DNA from 2 places in the Lysinibacillus sp. NPDC097231 genome. Region 2 is predicted to be linked to the other one. Evidence: riboswitches for the same ligand, from Rfam matches in the RefSeq annotation. Region 2 holds a riboswitch; the other holds the start of a gene.
The links. Region 2 has a riboswitch for FMN ahead of ribE (riboflavin synthase). Riboswitches for the same ligand answer to the same signal wherever they lie in the genome.

Region 1 (8,855 bases), on a different contig from region 2:
TGATGATATAACAGTAGTTTCAATAACAATTACATTACAGGGTAGGTGATTGGTGATGGAATTCACACTCAATGTAAATCCTGATACACAAGCTATAGCCTTTATAGATCAAATTATGGAAAATTATACAAGTTTATATAATCTACCTTATAAACGAGAATTACGCTTTGTCGTACATGAATTAGTCATAAATGCTGTTGAGGCTATGGAAAAAATTAATACATGCTCTAAAAAGGAAATTCAAGTACACGTAACCCAATCTAACGAAGAAATAAAAGTAACAGTCACTGATGAAGCGAAAGGAATTGCAGAAAATGATTGGGATAAAGTTCTGCAATTTGATTTAAACGAACCCGATTATGCGGATCGCGGACGCGGCTTATTGTTTGTTCAAAATATGGTCGATCATATTTGGTTTGAAAAAATTTCTGAAACAAAATTTTTAGTTGGTATTTCAAAAAAGATTCATGTATAAAGTACACATAAAATTGGAGGATTTTTTATGAAGCTGTCTATCCGAAGAAAAATAAATTTGCTGATATTTGTTTGTATTTTATTACTTACTTCCCTTTTGGCAGGAATAAATTTTTATGTTTCCAAGAACAATCTTTTAGAAAGTGCTAATACAAAACTTTTATCAGATATTCAGGTAAGCTACGAATATTTAAATGCTAAGTTCCCCGGAGAATGGTCCATTAAGAACAACCAACTATATAAAGGCGATATCAAAATGGCAGACAATTTTGAGGTAGCTGATAAAGTTGGAGAGCTCACAAATGGCAACGCTGTATCAATCTTTCAAAACGATACTCGTATTAGTACAAATATAGTCGATAATGGCCAACGTGCATTAAATACAAAGGTTTCTGATGAAGTTGCAACTGTTGTATTAGGAGAAAAAAAGCGTTTTATCGGTTCCGCAAATGTCTTAGGAAGTATGCACCAAGCAGCCTATGATCCTATTTTAAATAGTCAAGGAGATGTTATCGGGGTATGGGCGACTGCTGTTCCAACTGCTCCCTATATCAGCATTGCTACAAAATCCGCCCTCGAAAATGTAGCGATTTCCTTAGTAATTGCCACTTTAATGATTGGAGGAATTAGCTGGTTTTTACAAAGACAAATTGTCAACCCTATTAATATTTTAAGTACGAATGCCAAAGATCTAGCAGATCTAAATTTAAATGTAAAATTATTAAACCCTAAAGGCAAAGATGAGATTGCGGATCTAGCAAGCGCCTTTAGTAATATGAAAAACCGCTTGACGGATACGATGACAATTGTTGCTGGTAGCGCCAATCAAATAGCTAACTCCTCACACTCTTTAGCAGAATCATCACATCAAACAAGTGAGGCTTCTAACCAAATTGCACTTACGATGAATGAAATTGCAGTTGGCACTACGACTCAATCTGATCAGGCCGAACGAATAGTAACAATGATGCAAAAAACGATTGAAGAAGTATCCAGCAGCTTACAAAAGGCCGAGAGTACCTTAAATAATGCTATAGAATCAACCCATATTGCCCGTAAAGGTGAAGAAGCTATTAACGAAGCTATTAAGCATTTAAGTGATGTTACGAAAACAGTGTCTTATGCAACTGATTCTATCCAAAAGTTAGGTAAACGCTCCGAAGAAATCGGTGGCATTATTACCGTTATCACAGGCATTGCGGAGCAAACAAATCTACTTGCACTTAATGCAGCTATAGAAGCAGCGCGAGCAGGTGAGCAAGGAAAAGGCTTTGCTGTCGTTGCCTCAGAGGTTCGCCAACTAGCGGAACAATCAAGTTTAGCATCAGGACAAATCACTGGCCTCATAAATGATATTCAAGCTGAAACGTCCGTGACAGTGCGGACGATGGAAAGTAATCTGTTGGCAGTAGAAGAGCAAGTAACCATTATTAATAAAGGAGGAACTGCTTTAAAAGAAATCGTGGAGAAAGTTGTCGAAACGGAAAAAGGTGTTGAGCAAATGAAGGCTGCATTTACGCATGTAAACGATAACTCCTTAAATGTGCAACAGGCTGTCCAAGATATTTCACGTATCATCGAAGACTCTGCAGCAGCAACAGAGGAAATTGCTGCAACATCCGAAGAACAATATGCAACTGTTGCAGAAATCACACAAAGCTCAGATGAGTTAGCATCAATTGCTGATAAATTACAAAATGAAGTCAATAAATTCAAGTTTTAATGTTTTACGAATTCCCAAACACGAAAAAGAAAATGGAGGCGCTATAGTATGAATCAGAAGAAAATTGCGATGGATATTGACACAAGGGCTGATTATATTTTGATTGCGTTTACTGGTGATTTAGAATATGGGATGATTGAAGAAATAAAAAAAGAGCTCCAAACGCTCAATTTGGATACAAAGCTTGGATATATTATCGATATGCAAAAGGTAACAAATATTGATAGTACCGGCTTTGGCATGATTGTCAATTTCGCTAAAAAGGTATCTGTAAAAGAAAAGAAAATCGCCATTATTGTCGTCGATGATTTCATTCGCAACTTGTTTGCTATTTCGCAGGTCGATAAAGTATTCCCTATTACGAAAAGCGAGGAGCAAGCAAGAAAGATTATTAAAGAAGGTTGGCTGGGCGAACTATCACTTAGCGAGTATTAACTCTATTGTTGCCCCATCATTATAAAAAAGTAGGGTGTATTCCTGTTAGATGGAATACACCCTATTCTTTAATATTGTATAAGCATATTGAATAAAACAACAATAATGACAATAGGCACTACTATTAACATTAATAAACGATACGTTGAGTAATAACCCTGCCCCATATGACTCCCCATTAGTAATTCTTTCTTCACAAATTCTTTATCAACTACATGCGCAATAAAGATAGCAATCAGTAAGTTACCTAATGGGAGCATTAAATTTGAAACTAAAAAATCAGTTGCATCAAAAATTGTTTTCCCAAAGATCGATACATCCACTAAGGTGCTTGATGAAAGTGCCGCTGGAACTGCAGCAATAAAGACTACTACACCTAGTAACAGTGTCAATGCTGAGCGTGACATTCGCCCTTTTTCTATAAATGCAGCAACGATAATTTCGTATAAACTGAAGGAAGATGTTAACGTTGCGAATAAAAATAATAATAAAAACATCGCCAAGAACACTTCGCCAAACGGCATTTGACTAAATGCGGTTGGCAGCACCATAAATAATAAGCCCGGTCCAGATGCCGGCTCTAAATCAAAAGCAAATACTACAGGGAAAATCGCTAATCCTGCTAATAACGATACAAGCACAGTTAAAAGAACAACTGAGCCCGCTGAGTTTGGTAAGCTCACATCCTTCTTTAAATAGGAGCTGTACGTCACAAGACAAGAAAATCCTACTGCCAGGCCAAAGAAGGATTGTCCTAACGCTTCTAATAGAGCCTTTCCAGTAATATTAGAAAAGTCTGGCCATAAGAAGAATTTGACACCTTCCATCGCCCCATCTAATGTTACCGCCCGCACAACAAGCACAATAAACATGATAAATAACAATGGCATCATAAACTTGTTGGCCTTTTCGATACCATTTTGCACACCAAGGGATATCACTAGTACGTTTGCTAGCGTAAACAACCCTAAGCCTAGCAATGTAATCCAAGGCGTACCTATAATCTTTCCAAAAAGTTCACTAGGATCGTTGGCAGGATCAATAACAGCCCCAGTCACACCAAGGCCACTATAAATAAAAATCCAACCTCCAACAACGCTATAAAAAGTTAATAATAAAAAACAGCCTAGCACCCCTATACGACCAATCCATGCCCAGCCTGTTTTCGTTGGTGCTATTTTTTTATATGCAGTGACAGCCTCAGACTGTGTACCACGACCTAAAACATATTCTGATAATAGCATCGGTAAACCAATCAGCAATGTAAATAGAACAAAAATAAGAAAAAATGCTCCCCCGCCGCTTTGTCCAGTAACATATGGAAGTTTCCAAATTGCCCCTAATCCGATTGCTGCACCTGCTGATGCTAAAATAAAGCCTAATTTACTAGACCACTGTCCCTTTTTTTCACTCATCTCTACAAAACTCCTCATTTCTAAACTCTACCTTATTCTACACGAAAATACTACGCTCGACTATATCAAATTCCATTACCTAATTACCTAAATTACCTAAATTCCAGCCCATTTGGATGATCTATCCGTCACATTTGCAATTCTATCCGCCAATTTATACGTTCTACCCGTCACTTTTACATTTCTATCCATCATTTCGATTGCTCTATCCGTCTCATACAAAAAAACCTCGAGCATTTAATCACTCGAGGTTTCTTCCTATATTATTTAGTTACATACACTGAACGCTGTTTTACAATCCATTTGCGCATAGTTGTGAATAGTAATGCCATAACGGCAGTTAATAAAACACCTTTCACAATATTAAATGGTAAAATCCCAGCTACAATCATTTTATATAGTGAATCACCTACAACAGGTTCCATACCTAAAAAGTAAGTGTACATCGGTAAAAATACTGCATAGTTTAGAAAACTCATACCCACTGCCATAACGACTGTTCCAGCTGCTAAACCTCCAACAAGACCCGCCATTGTCTTAAAGCGATTAAAAATAAACGTTACTGGTAAAATAAACAAAATACCTGTAGTAAAGTTCGCGATATGTCCTACCGGCACTCCCGTTGGTGTACCCGAGAAGATCCAATCTAAAATATTTTTAAATAATTCTACTAAAATACCGGCTACTGGCCCCATTGTGATAGCCGCTAGTAATGCTGGCATATCACTAAAATCCACTTCCAAAAACGCCGGGAATGGTGGAATTGGGAAGTTAAAAAGCATTAATAAAAACGAAATACTACTCAGCATGCCAATCGTAATAAACGATTGAAGTTTAACATTTTTCTTCATCGAAAACTCTCTCCTCTTTGCTGATTCAATCTCGCAAGAAGAAAGGTTACGATCCATTGTTATTTATCAATTTCGCCTTGGCGTAATTGCGTCCGGATTTTGAATTGTGCGGGCACAATTCATTCCTTTGAAAATCCGTGACATCCGCCGGAGGCTTTATCTTCATTCAGTAGATGTTTCGACCACTGAAAAGGAAACAAAACCGCATTCATCTCCCCACCTGTAGAGGTGAGAGTCTTCTACTGAATGAAGATAAAAAACCCTTATGCAAAAGAGCATAAGGGAGAAAAGGCATGATTAAAAAACGCCATTGATTAGCCATTTTGAGCAAGCTGTGAAAGTCACATCAAATAACACTCGTAATAGCTAAAATCATAACAACGAATGACGATCGTACCTCCATCTTCTCCCATCCAGACTATAACTGTCGGCCTTGGAATTGCACCAAGTCAGCCATGCAAAAAACTTTGCACAGGTCGCGGGCTGAAGAGTCTTTTGTAAACCATTCGAGCCAATGTCTCTGATAGAAAACATTAGCGATTTACAACCCTATTACCGCCGGTCGGGATTTTCACCCTGCCCCGAAGATGAATCAATATTATTTTATACTACAGCTTTACTATAATGAATTATTAAGGAAAAGTAAATAGTTCTGTTTAAAAAATCCGATTAGATTCATATGTTTTGTGGATGCCCTGTTGTTTATAGAGTCGACAATTGCAACATAGAGAGAAACTTAATCAGTGTTTTTTTCATCCTCACTAATTATTAGTCTTCACTAATCGGGCTTTTACGGCCTCTTTTGCTTTCGCTGACCGTTGAGGTGGGAGTCTTTATCTGACGTTTCGCTTCTGGTACAGATAAACTGACAGGAGCATTCTCGACTACGCAAGAATGCTCCTGAAATTGATTTTCCAGCCTATTCTTCAAGTGTTGAAGTTTATGGCATATATTGTTTATTGGCTCCCACTGGCTTTGGTAAGAATTTTGTTAAATCAAATCCTTCCCAGCTTTCCTGTACAACATTGTCTAGACGTAATTGTTTATCAAAGCTTGCAGCAGTGAGCATCATTGCCTCAATTAACTGTGTCGCACGAACTGGATCCATTGCTGTTAAATCAAGAGGCTCTTCAAATGTAACGATAACACCTTCCGCTACCTCACTTACAGTATATGTCATATTTTCAGGCACGACTGATTTATATATATCATCATTTATATTACTCATATCTGTAATAGCTTCTGTAACAGTGGGAAAAGCTCGACGAAAATCAGGGGATAAATACTCTGCTCCATCTTCGTTCTGGTATAAATAATAATTAAAGTGATTTGAGCTTGTTAACGCCATGGACTTACTAGGTTCTCCTTCCTGAGAAAATTCATAAGCTGTACCATCTGGATTTTCAAACTCAATATCGTTATACTCGGAATCTGAGAATGTATCCTGTAATGTTCCCAAGTACTCATTAACTGCCGCAGAAGCAATATCATAATCATTATTCTCTGGCAATACATGAATAATTTTATCGCCCTTTTCTTTCAATTCCCCTTCATATGGATGATAGGAAGTAAAACCCTTCGCTTCCTCTTCAATTTGTGGAGCATACTTTTCATACATTTTTAAAGTTGTAGGCTTATCTTCTCCAAAATCAGTAGCAACTCGTTCATTTGGAATGATATATGTCATCGGTACACTTTCCGCATCACGGCTTGCTAAACCGATATGGAATACAACTGCATCTGTCAAATCTTCCTCATATACAGATGATCGCAGTGACATAATGCGTTCATGTTCTGCTACAATGTTAGAATCCATTAAAGCGTCATGTTTTTCAACACTTTTTGCAGCTCGTTCATCCTGCATTGTAGAGTAATTAGCAGTTTCAGGAGCACTAGCTTGATCCACGTTTATATCTTTATTTTTCAAAGACATGGAGCCTACAATTACTGTTAGGGCGAAAACAGCTGCAACACCCATAAAGATTGGCCATCTACGTACTTTACGTTTTGTTGTCACTGCTGTCTCAGTACTTTCCTGGTGTTGCTGTTCTTGCAATGTTTTTTCTTCATCTATTGGTAGTTTTATAGCTTCTTGAAGATGGATATTATCCTGCAATCGAGCATCTGCCAATAATCGATTTAATACTTCTTCTTTGGAACGGCGGTCAGAGAGCTTAGGGGCATTGTTCAGTACATGTTCAAGATGGTCGTCATCAAATTGGTTATGTGTCATTGCCGTTTCGCCTCCTGTTCTCTAGCCTGTTGTAGCTGTTGCCTTAAAAATTTAATAGCACGATGCTGTGTGGTTTTTACCTTTGCTTCTGTCCAATCTAGTATTTGCGCTGTTTCTGCAATTGATAAATCTTGAAAGTAACGCATAATAATGACCATTTTTTGGTCACCTGTACAGTTTTCAAGTGCTGACTCTACCTGCATAAATTCATCACTGGCCTGTAGCATTTCTTCCGGTGATGGTGTGGTTGAATGTAGCTGTTCCGTTTCCCAGTCAAAAAAATCAAGTGAATGCTTTTGGCGTACAGCCTGCTTTCTAAAATGATCGATCGCGACATTTTTAGCAATAGCAAAAAGCCATGTCTTTTCACTACTTTTTCCCGCAAACTGCTCATATGAGCGCAATACACGAACATAAACCTCGTGGGCTAAATCCTCAGCAAGTGTACGGTTTTTTACTAAATAAATAAGAAACTGGAACACATCTTTATGGTATGCATCGTATAGTCGATGGAACACGGAGTCATTCAAAGCACTCCACCCCCGTTCTATAAATTTGTCGTCTAATGTTCACAGAAGTTTCATCCAATTAATACCACTAAATGTAGAGATGATATTAATCAAATGGTAAATAAAACGTGAAGGTAGTACCCTCTTTCATCACACTATCTACCATAATATTGCCTGAATGTGCTTTGACAATATTTCTAGCAATAGCTAACCCTAGGCCAGTTCCTCCTTTAGAACGCGTACGTGCCTTATCTGCTTTGTAGAAACGTTCAAAGACATACGGCAGATCTTCTTGAGGAATCCCATGCCCGGTATCTTGAACAGATATCTTGGCAAAGGTTGGCTCCTGTTCAACCTTTACTGTTACTGATCCTTCATCTGTATGACGAAGGGCATTATCAACTAAATTCGTTAACACTTGTTCAATCCGATCCTCATCAATGCTAATCATGGCCTCATCATTAAATTCACTATCAAATACCAGATTGACATGCTTCTCTTTTGCAACCTGCGCAAATTTTTGTGTAATCCGTTCAAAGGTTGAATTAATCGGTAACTCATCTTTGTATAGTGTCATATGACCTGATTCCATTCGTGCAAGATCTAATAAATCTGTTACGAGACGTCCCATACGCTTCGACTCATCATAAATAATTTTGGTAATCTCATTACGTTCTTCTTGATCCTGAATAAAATCATCATCCATTAAAGCCTCTGAATAGCCCTGAAGCATTGATATCGGCGTACGAAGCTCATGGGACACATTGGCAATAAAATCTGAACGGAGTTTTTCTAAGCGATGTTGTTCCGTCATATCACGAATAACTGCAACGGCTCCACGTATCGATTCCTCACTATAAAGGGGACTAATTGTAAACGTATAGTAGCTTCCGTCCATCTCAATTTCCTCTTCAAGCTTATCCTCAAACATCAATACATGATCGAGCATATGATAAAGCTCTGGTGGAATCGGTTTTGCACTTTGTGAACCCTTATTGACAAACCATGTTTGCATTAAGCGGTCAGCCGGTGGGTTGCTTAGTAATATTGTACGATCACGATTAAATGTAATGACTGCATCTGTCATCGATGTCAAAATATTTGATAGTTGTTCATTTTCTTGATTAATAACTTCTAAATTATGTTTCAGTTGACGGCCCATTTGGTTAAAGGCAACGGCAAGCTGACCGATTTCATCATTTTGTGTTGTCGGCA
Region 2 (8,855 bases):
CCAGGCATATAATACCTGATCTGTTTATAATTAAGTATTTAATTCTTACTAGATGTCTTCGTCTTATCCTGTACATTTAAAAATTCCGGTCGCTTTTTATACCCTGATGGAGGTAAACGTACTAAAGAATTTTTAATGTCGTGCCAATTTAAATCTGCACCCATGTTTAAATATGGAACACCTAACACTCGCAAATTTGCGGTATATAGAAGTATGAAAAACATCGAGATAAAGAATCCAAACAAGCCAAAAAAAGCAGATGCTATAATGATAATTACCCTCATGATGCTCACTGCAGTTACAAAGGATTGATTGACGAGCGTAAATGCGGCAATACTTGAAATAGCAATAACTACTATCATAGAAGGGCTTGTAACACCTGCTTTAATGGCAGCATCCCCAATAATTAACCCCCCGACGACACTCATTGAACCGCTGATTACATTGGGTAGATGTATATTGGCTTCTCTAAATAACTCGAACATAAATAGCATCATTAATATTTCTATTATAGCAGGAAATGGAAGCCCCATTCTTGATTCAACAACTGTCGCCAAAAGAATGGAAGGCAATTGCTCCTGATGATAGTTTGTAAGTGCAAGCCAAAAACCTGGTAAAAGTACACTTATAAGGATAGCTACTATTCGTAGTAAACGCTCCATAGAAGTTACAATAATCGGAAATTCATTATCCTCCCCTGATTTAAATAGTAACATGACATTTGCTGGAGTAATAATGACGTATGGTACACCATCAACCATAATGAGAATTCGTCCTCTACTTAAAGCTTGTTCAGCAAAATCCGGACGTCCAGTATAATCATGTTTGGGGAGTAATCGTTCAGGTTGCCCAAATTCCTCTATCAAAAAATCCGCACTAAACACAATATCCGTATCAACTTGCTGTAGCTTTACTTTTATTTGTTCCAGCATATTTTGATTTACGACATCCTCTATATAAAGCACAGCTACGGTTGTTTTGGAACGTCTCCCAATTTCATATGTCTCAACACTTAATGAATTGGTAGGTAATCGCTTTCGTATTAAAGCAATGTTAATAAAAACATCCTCAATAAAGTCATCCCTCGGCCCTTTAACAACTAATTCCAAGGCCGTTTCTGTTGGCTCTCGATTTGGTTTTTTAGGAATATAACTTGAATACAATAAATGAATATCTTCAAAATACAGTAAAACATGTCCTTTATAGACTCTTGTGATGGCCTCATCTTTATTTGACACTTTCTGAAGATAGGGAATGTGTAAATTATTTTTTATTTGGTCCTCTAACAGTTCATCCGATGTTTCGAAAAGTAATGATTGGACTCGATCAACGATAACCTTCTGCAATATTTCCTCATTAATCATCGCTTCACATTTTATCAAATACACTTTATGTTGTTGAAAGTTATACGCTTGGAATACTACATCAGCAGAACGTTGAAATAGCGACATCAAAGTTTTCAAATTAAGCTCTTGTTCCATTGAATATTCCTCATCTCCTACTGAGCTAGCTCCAAATTAGTACATTTATGTTTAATTACCTTAGTATAATTGCCGCTGCCGCTTCGCTTTCGCGCAGAAAACATTGCCGCTGCCGCTTCGCTTTCGCGCAGAAAACATTGCCGCTGCCGCTTCGCTTTCGCGCAGAAAACATTGCTGCTGCCGCTTCGCTTTCGCGCAGAAAACATTGCCGCTGAATTTTGAGGTAGGCGTCTTATCGCTCGTTAATGCGGGATAAATAAATACACTTACGCATATTTTTCCCATGGATTTGAAAAATATTCAAGGATGCATAATGAATGTTTAAATTGCCTTAAAGTTAAAATTCCACGCCATCAATGCCCAATATTAACCGATTATTTTCTTTAAGTTTGCCATTTCAATAGCAGACATTGCTGCATCATAGCCTTTATTGCCTGATTTCGTGCCAGCACGCTCAATAGCTTGTTCAATATTTTCTGTCGTAACAATGCCAAAAATAACAGGCACATTTGTAGATAATGACACATTTGCAATACCTTTTGCAGATTCATTACATACATAGTCATAATGTGTTGTAGAACCACGAATTACTGTACCTAATCCGATAATAGCGTCATAGTTTTTTGTTTCCGCTAGCTGTTTCGCGATATACGGAACTTCAAATGCACCAGGAACCCATGCCACATCAATAGAGTCCTCATCTACACCATGACGCTTTAGACCATCTAGCGCACCGTCTAATAATTTATTTGTAATAAATTCATTAAATCTACCTACTACTACGGCTATTTTTAAATTAGTACCAATTAATTGTGCTTCAAATGTTTTACCCATTTTTTATTCTCCTCTTTCAAATTGTTATTTTATTATCTGCCATTATTTGTTTTCGATAGATTGCCAATTCTTCAATGGAAATCATTTTTAACTGATGCTGTGCTGCATATTTAACAAGATCATTGAAGCGTAGCATTTCGCCATTGTCACCCATAATTTCGCAAATAATACCTGCAGGAATACTGTGACACAGCTTAGCTAAATCAATTGTTGCTTCGGTATGTCCTCTTCGCTCTAACACACCATTTTCCTTTGCTATTAGGGGGAATACATGGCCTGGTCTACGAAAATCCTTCGCCTTTGCTTGAGGTTCAATCATTTTTTTTATTGTCATTGCGCGTTCAAAGGCACTTATTCCTGTCGTCGTATCCACATGATCGATGCTTACGGTAAATGCCGTTTGATGATTATCAGTATTGTTACTAACCATAGGATGTAATGCCAATTTTTGCGCGAGTTGCTGCGAAATCGGTGTACATATAAGACCTCTGCCATAGGTCGCCATAAAGTTAATCGTTTCAGGTGTCATAAACTCCGCGAGCGCTAGTAAGTCTCCTTCATTTTCTCGGTCCTCATCGTCTACCACGACAATCATCTTGCCCTGTTTTAAATCCTCTATCGCTTCCTCAATCGAATATAGCAATTTTGGCTCCTCCCTATCATTAAATGTTAAAATCCATTTTGTGCTAAATAGTCTCTTGTAATAGTCGGTATTTCTTGACTACGTTTAAGTTGATGTAGAATGTATTTTCCAACTAAATCTGTTTCAATATTGACAGGAGCGCCAATTTTCTTCATACCTAAAATAGTTTCCTTGTAAGTGTGCGGTATCAGTGATACTGTGATACTTTTTTTCTCGACTTGAAAAAGTGTTAAGCTCGTACCATCAATCGTAATGGAGCCTTTTGGAATACAATAGTTAGTTAATTCTTCTGACAGCTCAATATCAATATAGACTGCGTTTGCTAATGGCCGTTTACGCAATATTTTCCCAACTCCATCTACATGTCCTGATACAAAATGACCGCCAAAACGTCCATTAGCAGGCATGGCGCGCTCTAAGTTTACTGGATCTCCAACAGCGAGCTGCTGTAAATTTGTTGCTCTCACAGTTTCTGGCATCACATCCATCGTTAGCTCCCGTTCAGTAAAATTTGTCACTGTTAAACAAACGCCATTGACCGCAATGCTGTCTCCGTGATTTACATCCTCCACCATTTTTGATGAAAGGACGGTTATTTTCATACTTTGTCGATTGTTTTGCAAGGTTTTAACAGTACCAATATCCTCAACAATCCCTGTAAACATTTTTTCACCTACTTCCTATTTTTGAAGGTTCTAACCGTCGATTTCGGGACTATATCCTTCACTTTTCTAATTCTATCCGTCAGTTTTAGGATTCTATCCGTCACTTTCAAAGTTCTATCCGTCTGTACCTCCTCCCAATTATCATCAAACAAAAAACCCCTTCGATGGAAGGGGTTTGGGAGTTCATATTAATAAGACGTCAACAAATAAACCTCATGGATAAAAATTTTTCCATAGGTTACCATCTCATTGTTCTTCTCCCATCCAGACTGTCACTGTCGGTTTTGGATTTACACCAAATCAGCTTTCGCTCACGGACTTTGAATTTCTTCATCACCGCCGATTGGGAATTTCACCCTACCCCGAAGAACATCTTGCTATTCAATTGATTTGCTAAATAAAAGCAAAAAACTTCCCAACTTAAACGATGGGAAGTAGTTTACAAAAATCATAGTCAAATAGACCTTTTAAATTCATACAAATTTAAAAAGCTCTTTCTTTTACCCTTCTCCCATCCAGACTATAACTGTCGGTTTTGGATTTGCACCAAATCAGCTTTCGCTCACGGACTTTGAATCTCTTCATCACCGCCGATTGGGAATTTCACCCTACCCTGAAGGATATTTTTATTTAGCTATTTCTTACGATAACACTATTTTATTATATTATCCATATAATTCGTTATAAAAATTTTTCTAATCAATCAGTTTCGCCTTGGCGTAGTGCAAACGTAACGGCAGCAACAGATAAAACCATGTTGCTGTCGCTTCGCTTTCGCACAGTAAACATTTGCTGAATGAAGGTGAACACCACCATGCAAAGAATAATCAGGAATGAACTGCTCTTTTAATCCAAACCGGAAAACATCTTGACGGCTCCTTCTTTAACAGGTTCAATTGCTGGGATTACAGCGTATGTTGGACTTACAGCAAGCGTTAAGGGACCTACGTGTGAATGTGATTATTGGTGTAGGTGGAGGTGGAGGTGTAGTTGTTGCGTAAGTGAATGTAACGACGTAATCTGCCTCAGGATCGATTAATTGTATTGTTTGTGCAGGCTGGTCTGGTGGGAATAATGTCCATACCGTACCATTGATGTCCGTAAACGTTTCAAATGGCGGAATGGTTACCGTGGCCCCAATAAAACTGTCAATAATAGTTGAATGTATCACATGGGCAGGATTATTGAACTCTACAAAGTTTACTGTTACGATTTTCACCGGCTTAACATAGTTGATATCGTAATTGTTATAAGCATTTAGAAAAGACCATACCAACGGTGGTGGCGTCTGAACTGGGATGAAAGTGCTGAAATGCTCCGTAAATATATGTGTCTTATATATATCGCTGTCACCGCCGCTTGTGATTGCCCAATACGTATATCTCGACGCGAGGTTTCCACTGAATATAACGGAGGCAAATACTGTTACATTGGCGAGCTCATCCGTAAATATACCTCCACCGTCCCCACCAGCGGTATTATTTGTTATTTCAGCACCGGCAATCGAAACGAGCGAACCCATGGCAATGATGCCGCCACCGTCTGTGAATGCGGTGTTATTCGTAATTATGCCGCCGGTTATCGTTAAGGTAGGTGTGAAGCCTGGAACGGCGCCCATGGAGATGCCACCGCCAAAATTTGCTGTATTATTTTCAATCGTCCCGCCCGTAATGGTAACAGTGGAGATGGGAGTGAATGTCGGAAAAGTCCAAATTGCTCCGCCGTAGCTTAAAGATGAGTTGCCGCTGAAGGTCGCATTCGCATTTACCGTAAGGCTCGACGCAAAAAGCGCAATCCCTCCGCCGCCACGGGAAGCATTTTGGGGATCCCCGTTGCTGTTTGCGTGGTTATTGATAACTCTTGCGTCTCCTTCAATGGTAATGGAAGAGCCGGAAAATGCATCAATGCCGCCACCTTCAAGACCCGCCTCGTTTCCACTTACCTCAGCGATCCCTGTAAGGACAAGGATAGAGCCATCATTTACAAAAATCCCGCCGCCTCCTGCTCCCGCCGTGTTTCCGGTCACCTGGCCGTCGCTCAGGGTAAGAGTTGAACCACTGGAGAAGTAAATGCCACCGCCTTGATTTGAACCGGCTATAGTACTGACTGCTGAATTTCCAATTATTAGGCTGTTCGTGATTACAAATTCGCCTAGAACGCCCTGCACCCTAATACCTCCGCCGAAATTTCTTATACTGTTGCCACTTATTGTGCTGTTCCTGATAACAAGCGCATTTGCAGCACTACCCAAAACTTGAGGCATCGAAAAGATGCCGCCGCCATTATTGTCTGCCGTATTGTTACTTATTTCACTGTTTTGAATTGTAACAATGGTGTCAAAGGCGTTTATACCTCCTGCGTCACCGAAAGTCACAACGGTAGAATTAGCACTGATTATTCCTCCGTTAATGGTAAGGGTAGAACCCAGTCTGTTCCCTCCTGCTATTGTGGTAATACCGCCACCGCTGCTGTTCGCACGGTTGCCTGTTATTTCCCCACCGTTCATCACGATGTCACAGTCAGCCCCAAATACGCCACCACCACTACCGGCAAAACAGTTTTCTATGAGCGCGGCGTTCATAATCAGACTGCTTCTACTGATATTGCCCTGAATCAGTACGCCGCCACCGTTGCCACTGCTCCTGCAATTGGTAATTGTGCAGCCGTCAAGCGTTAGGGAACAACTGGAACCGAAAATTAATATACCTCCGCCCGTCCCTCCGCCATCAAGGATAATACCAACACCTACGGTCATTGACACTCCGGTTAAACTGCCGTTTGTTAACGTTGAAAAGTGACGAAAGCTTCCTCCATTTGTAATCGCAAGTGTAACACTAATATTGCCACTGCTATTGATCAGGTTGATGGTGATATTTTTTTGTATCAAAACAACACTACTAAAATCGATATCGTTGTGTATAAAAAAATTGAATACATCTCCGTCTTGCGCGGTCAATAATGCTGCTGTAATATCTGTAAAGTTGAAAACATCAACATCTACAATCATTTCTATATATCTCCCCTTTATATCGCTGTTTTTAAAATAACCCTATTAAAATTATATGCTAGAGGGGAAAAACGTGACTGGGTCAAGGTGACGGTTCTTGTCGTTGGGATGGAACACTGGGTCTATAGCGATTTACTTTGTATAATCCGCCCTGCGGTACACTCTGTTCGTTTACAATCTAGTAAACTTTTTGGTTATGTACCAGGAATGGATATTTTAGATTTGGATTGTGGTGACGCTAGATTTGGCGATGAATCCTTTCCTCTTGTGCTCTCCAAGGCTTGCCATTATAAATGTCAGCACAAATATGATTCTTATGTAATTTTGGTGAAGTGATCAATCCCCCCTTTCTGCGACTCTATAATACCTTTCAGCATTCTCTGAATATCAAAATCTTGTAAGCTTCTGGCATCGGTATCTCGTCCATAAAATCATACTCACTTATCTTTGCTTGTTTAGCTTATAACGATTTAAACAAACTTACATATAGCAGACCAAATTTTCTACTACTTCGAGCTTGAAAAAAGTTTAGAACACCCTCATGTGAATCGAAATTCTAAAGTATTAACACCCTGTAAGTAGATGATAGCCCTTTAACACTATCTCTCATTGAATAGACTAATGAAGAAAGGCGGTGTAAAAAAGGTGTAGAAATAAATTCGATGAATTGCGGATACGGTTGCTCATCTGAAAATGTGGATTGTAATGCAGACCATTTCATTTATAGATAGTGATACTGCATGTATTATTCCACCTACAGCTGTTGACCACTCACGCATTCCATTCTTATCTTGATCTGCACAATCGATTTTAGTAGCGCACTAGTGATTTAGTTTCAACAACTAGCCTTGTAGGATTTGTTAACACTTTTTCTAATATGCCACTTACAGGAAATTCAATATACTCAATAACTTCTGCTGGAACAGACCCTCACCCCCGATAAAGTACTAACTTCCCCCAAAAATTTTAATTTTTATACAAAGCCATAAGACGATAGCCGTAAGTATGACATAAATAAAATTATATAATATTTTAACCCTGCTAATTTTCTATTCTAACTGTGGAATGAGTGGTATAAAGAAGTTCAGAATTGGAGGAGATATTCTTGTCACAAGCAAATGTCCCTAACATTACACCTCAAATTACAATTACTCGAGATGATGCAATAACTTTGCTGTTAGCTTCAATCGCTTTAGAGGAATTAGGGCTAAGTCATTTAATAAATGCTGAAGCGGAGAAAATTCAGTTTGCGATAGGTACGCTTCCAGGGCTAAGTGCCCCGGCGAGCATCAGTGATTTGCTGCTAATCAATACAAGTGTTCAAGATATGTTAGCAACCATAACTCAGAAAGAAATATTGTTAGATACTAAGCTGCAAAATGTATTAGGATCTACAGTCTCAACGGGGCCAACTGGAGCTACGGGAGCGACTGGTCCCGCCGGCTTATCGCCAACTGGATCGCAAGGAGCTACGGGAGGAACAGGTGCTAACGGACTCCCAGGAGTAACAGGAGCTACGGGGGCTATCGGGGCTACGGGGGCTACGGGGGCTACGGGGGCCGCCGGTGCTACAGGAGCTACGGGGGCTACGGGGGCTATCGGTATTACAGGGGCTACGGGGACGACTGGCTCTGTCGGTCAAACGGGCGCTACGGGGGCTACGGGGGCCAGCGGCGGTACGGGAACGACAGGAACGACTGGTTCCATCGGGGCTACGGGGGCTACGGGGGCTACTGGTCCAGGCGGGAATATAGGTCCAGTGGGAGCGACTGGGATAACCGGCCCTTGTCCAGAATGTCCACCAGGTCCGACAGGTCCGACAGGTGCTTCAGTAACCGGGGCAACTGGAACAACTGGAGCCACAGGTGCAACAGGATCTGCTGGAACGACTGGAGCGACTGGTGCGACTGGTGCCGTAGGTACTACAGGGGGTTCTATTACAGTAAATAATGCAAATTTTGTAACAATAGGGTCTCAAAGCGTTGCAGATGGGGGATCCCTTATTTTAGAAACCAATCAGACCGTAAATGGAACATTAATTACCCATATCCCGGGAACAACTACCATCGTTTTGGCTCCGGATCACACGTATTTTGTCGACTATGAAATGCAAGCTACTACAGCTTCTACGACAGCGGCTGCCACCTTGCAATTTAATGGAGTTAACGTGCCTGTAACAACGGCGAGGTATCAGACGATTGCAGGCGTATTAGTAGAACTGTCCT

Region 1: linked by a shared signal. The riboswitch ahead of ACIQXF_RS18645 (ECF transporter S component) and the one ahead of ribE (riboflavin synthase) in region 2 are both predicted to bind FMN.

The regions. Positions count from the first base shown of each region.
Region 1 is NZ_JBIWDH010000036.1:43,229-52,083, forward strand. It holds gene ACIQXF_RS18620 (SpoIIE family protein phosphatase) at 1-49, shown strand, start outside; gene ACIQXF_RS18625 (ATP-binding protein) at 56-475, shown strand; gene ACIQXF_RS18630 (methyl-accepting chemotaxis protein) at 503-2,197, shown strand; gene ACIQXF_RS18635 (STAS domain-containing protein) at 2,246-2,632, shown strand; gene ACIQXF_RS18640 (sodium-dependent transporter) at 2,701-4,047, opposite strand; gene ACIQXF_RS18645 (ECF transporter S component) at 4,311-4,898, opposite strand; FMN riboswitch at 5,296-5,491, opposite strand; gene ACIQXF_RS18650 (RNA polymerase subunit sigma) at 5,839-7,131, opposite strand; gene sigX (RNA polymerase sigma factor SigX) at 7,128-7,661, opposite strand; gene ACIQXF_RS18660 (ATP-binding protein) at 7,747-8,855, opposite strand, start outside.
Region 2 is NZ_JBIWDH010000012.1:49,907-58,761, reverse strand. It holds gene ACIQXF_RS09525 (spore germination protein) at 39-1,481, opposite strand; gene ribH (6,7-dimethyl-8-ribityllumazine synthase) at 1,848-2,315, opposite strand; gene ribB (3,4-dihydroxy-2-butanone-4-phosphate synthase) at 2,332-2,958, opposite strand; gene ribE (riboflavin synthase) at 2,985-3,623, opposite strand; FMN riboswitch at 3,872-3,997, opposite strand; FMN riboswitch at 4,123-4,248, opposite strand; gene ACIQXF_RS09505 (autotransporter outer membrane beta-barrel domain-containing protein) at 4,516-6,630, opposite strand; gene ACIQXF_RS09500 (alpha-helical endospore appendage domain-containing protein) at 7,736-8,855, shown strand, end outside.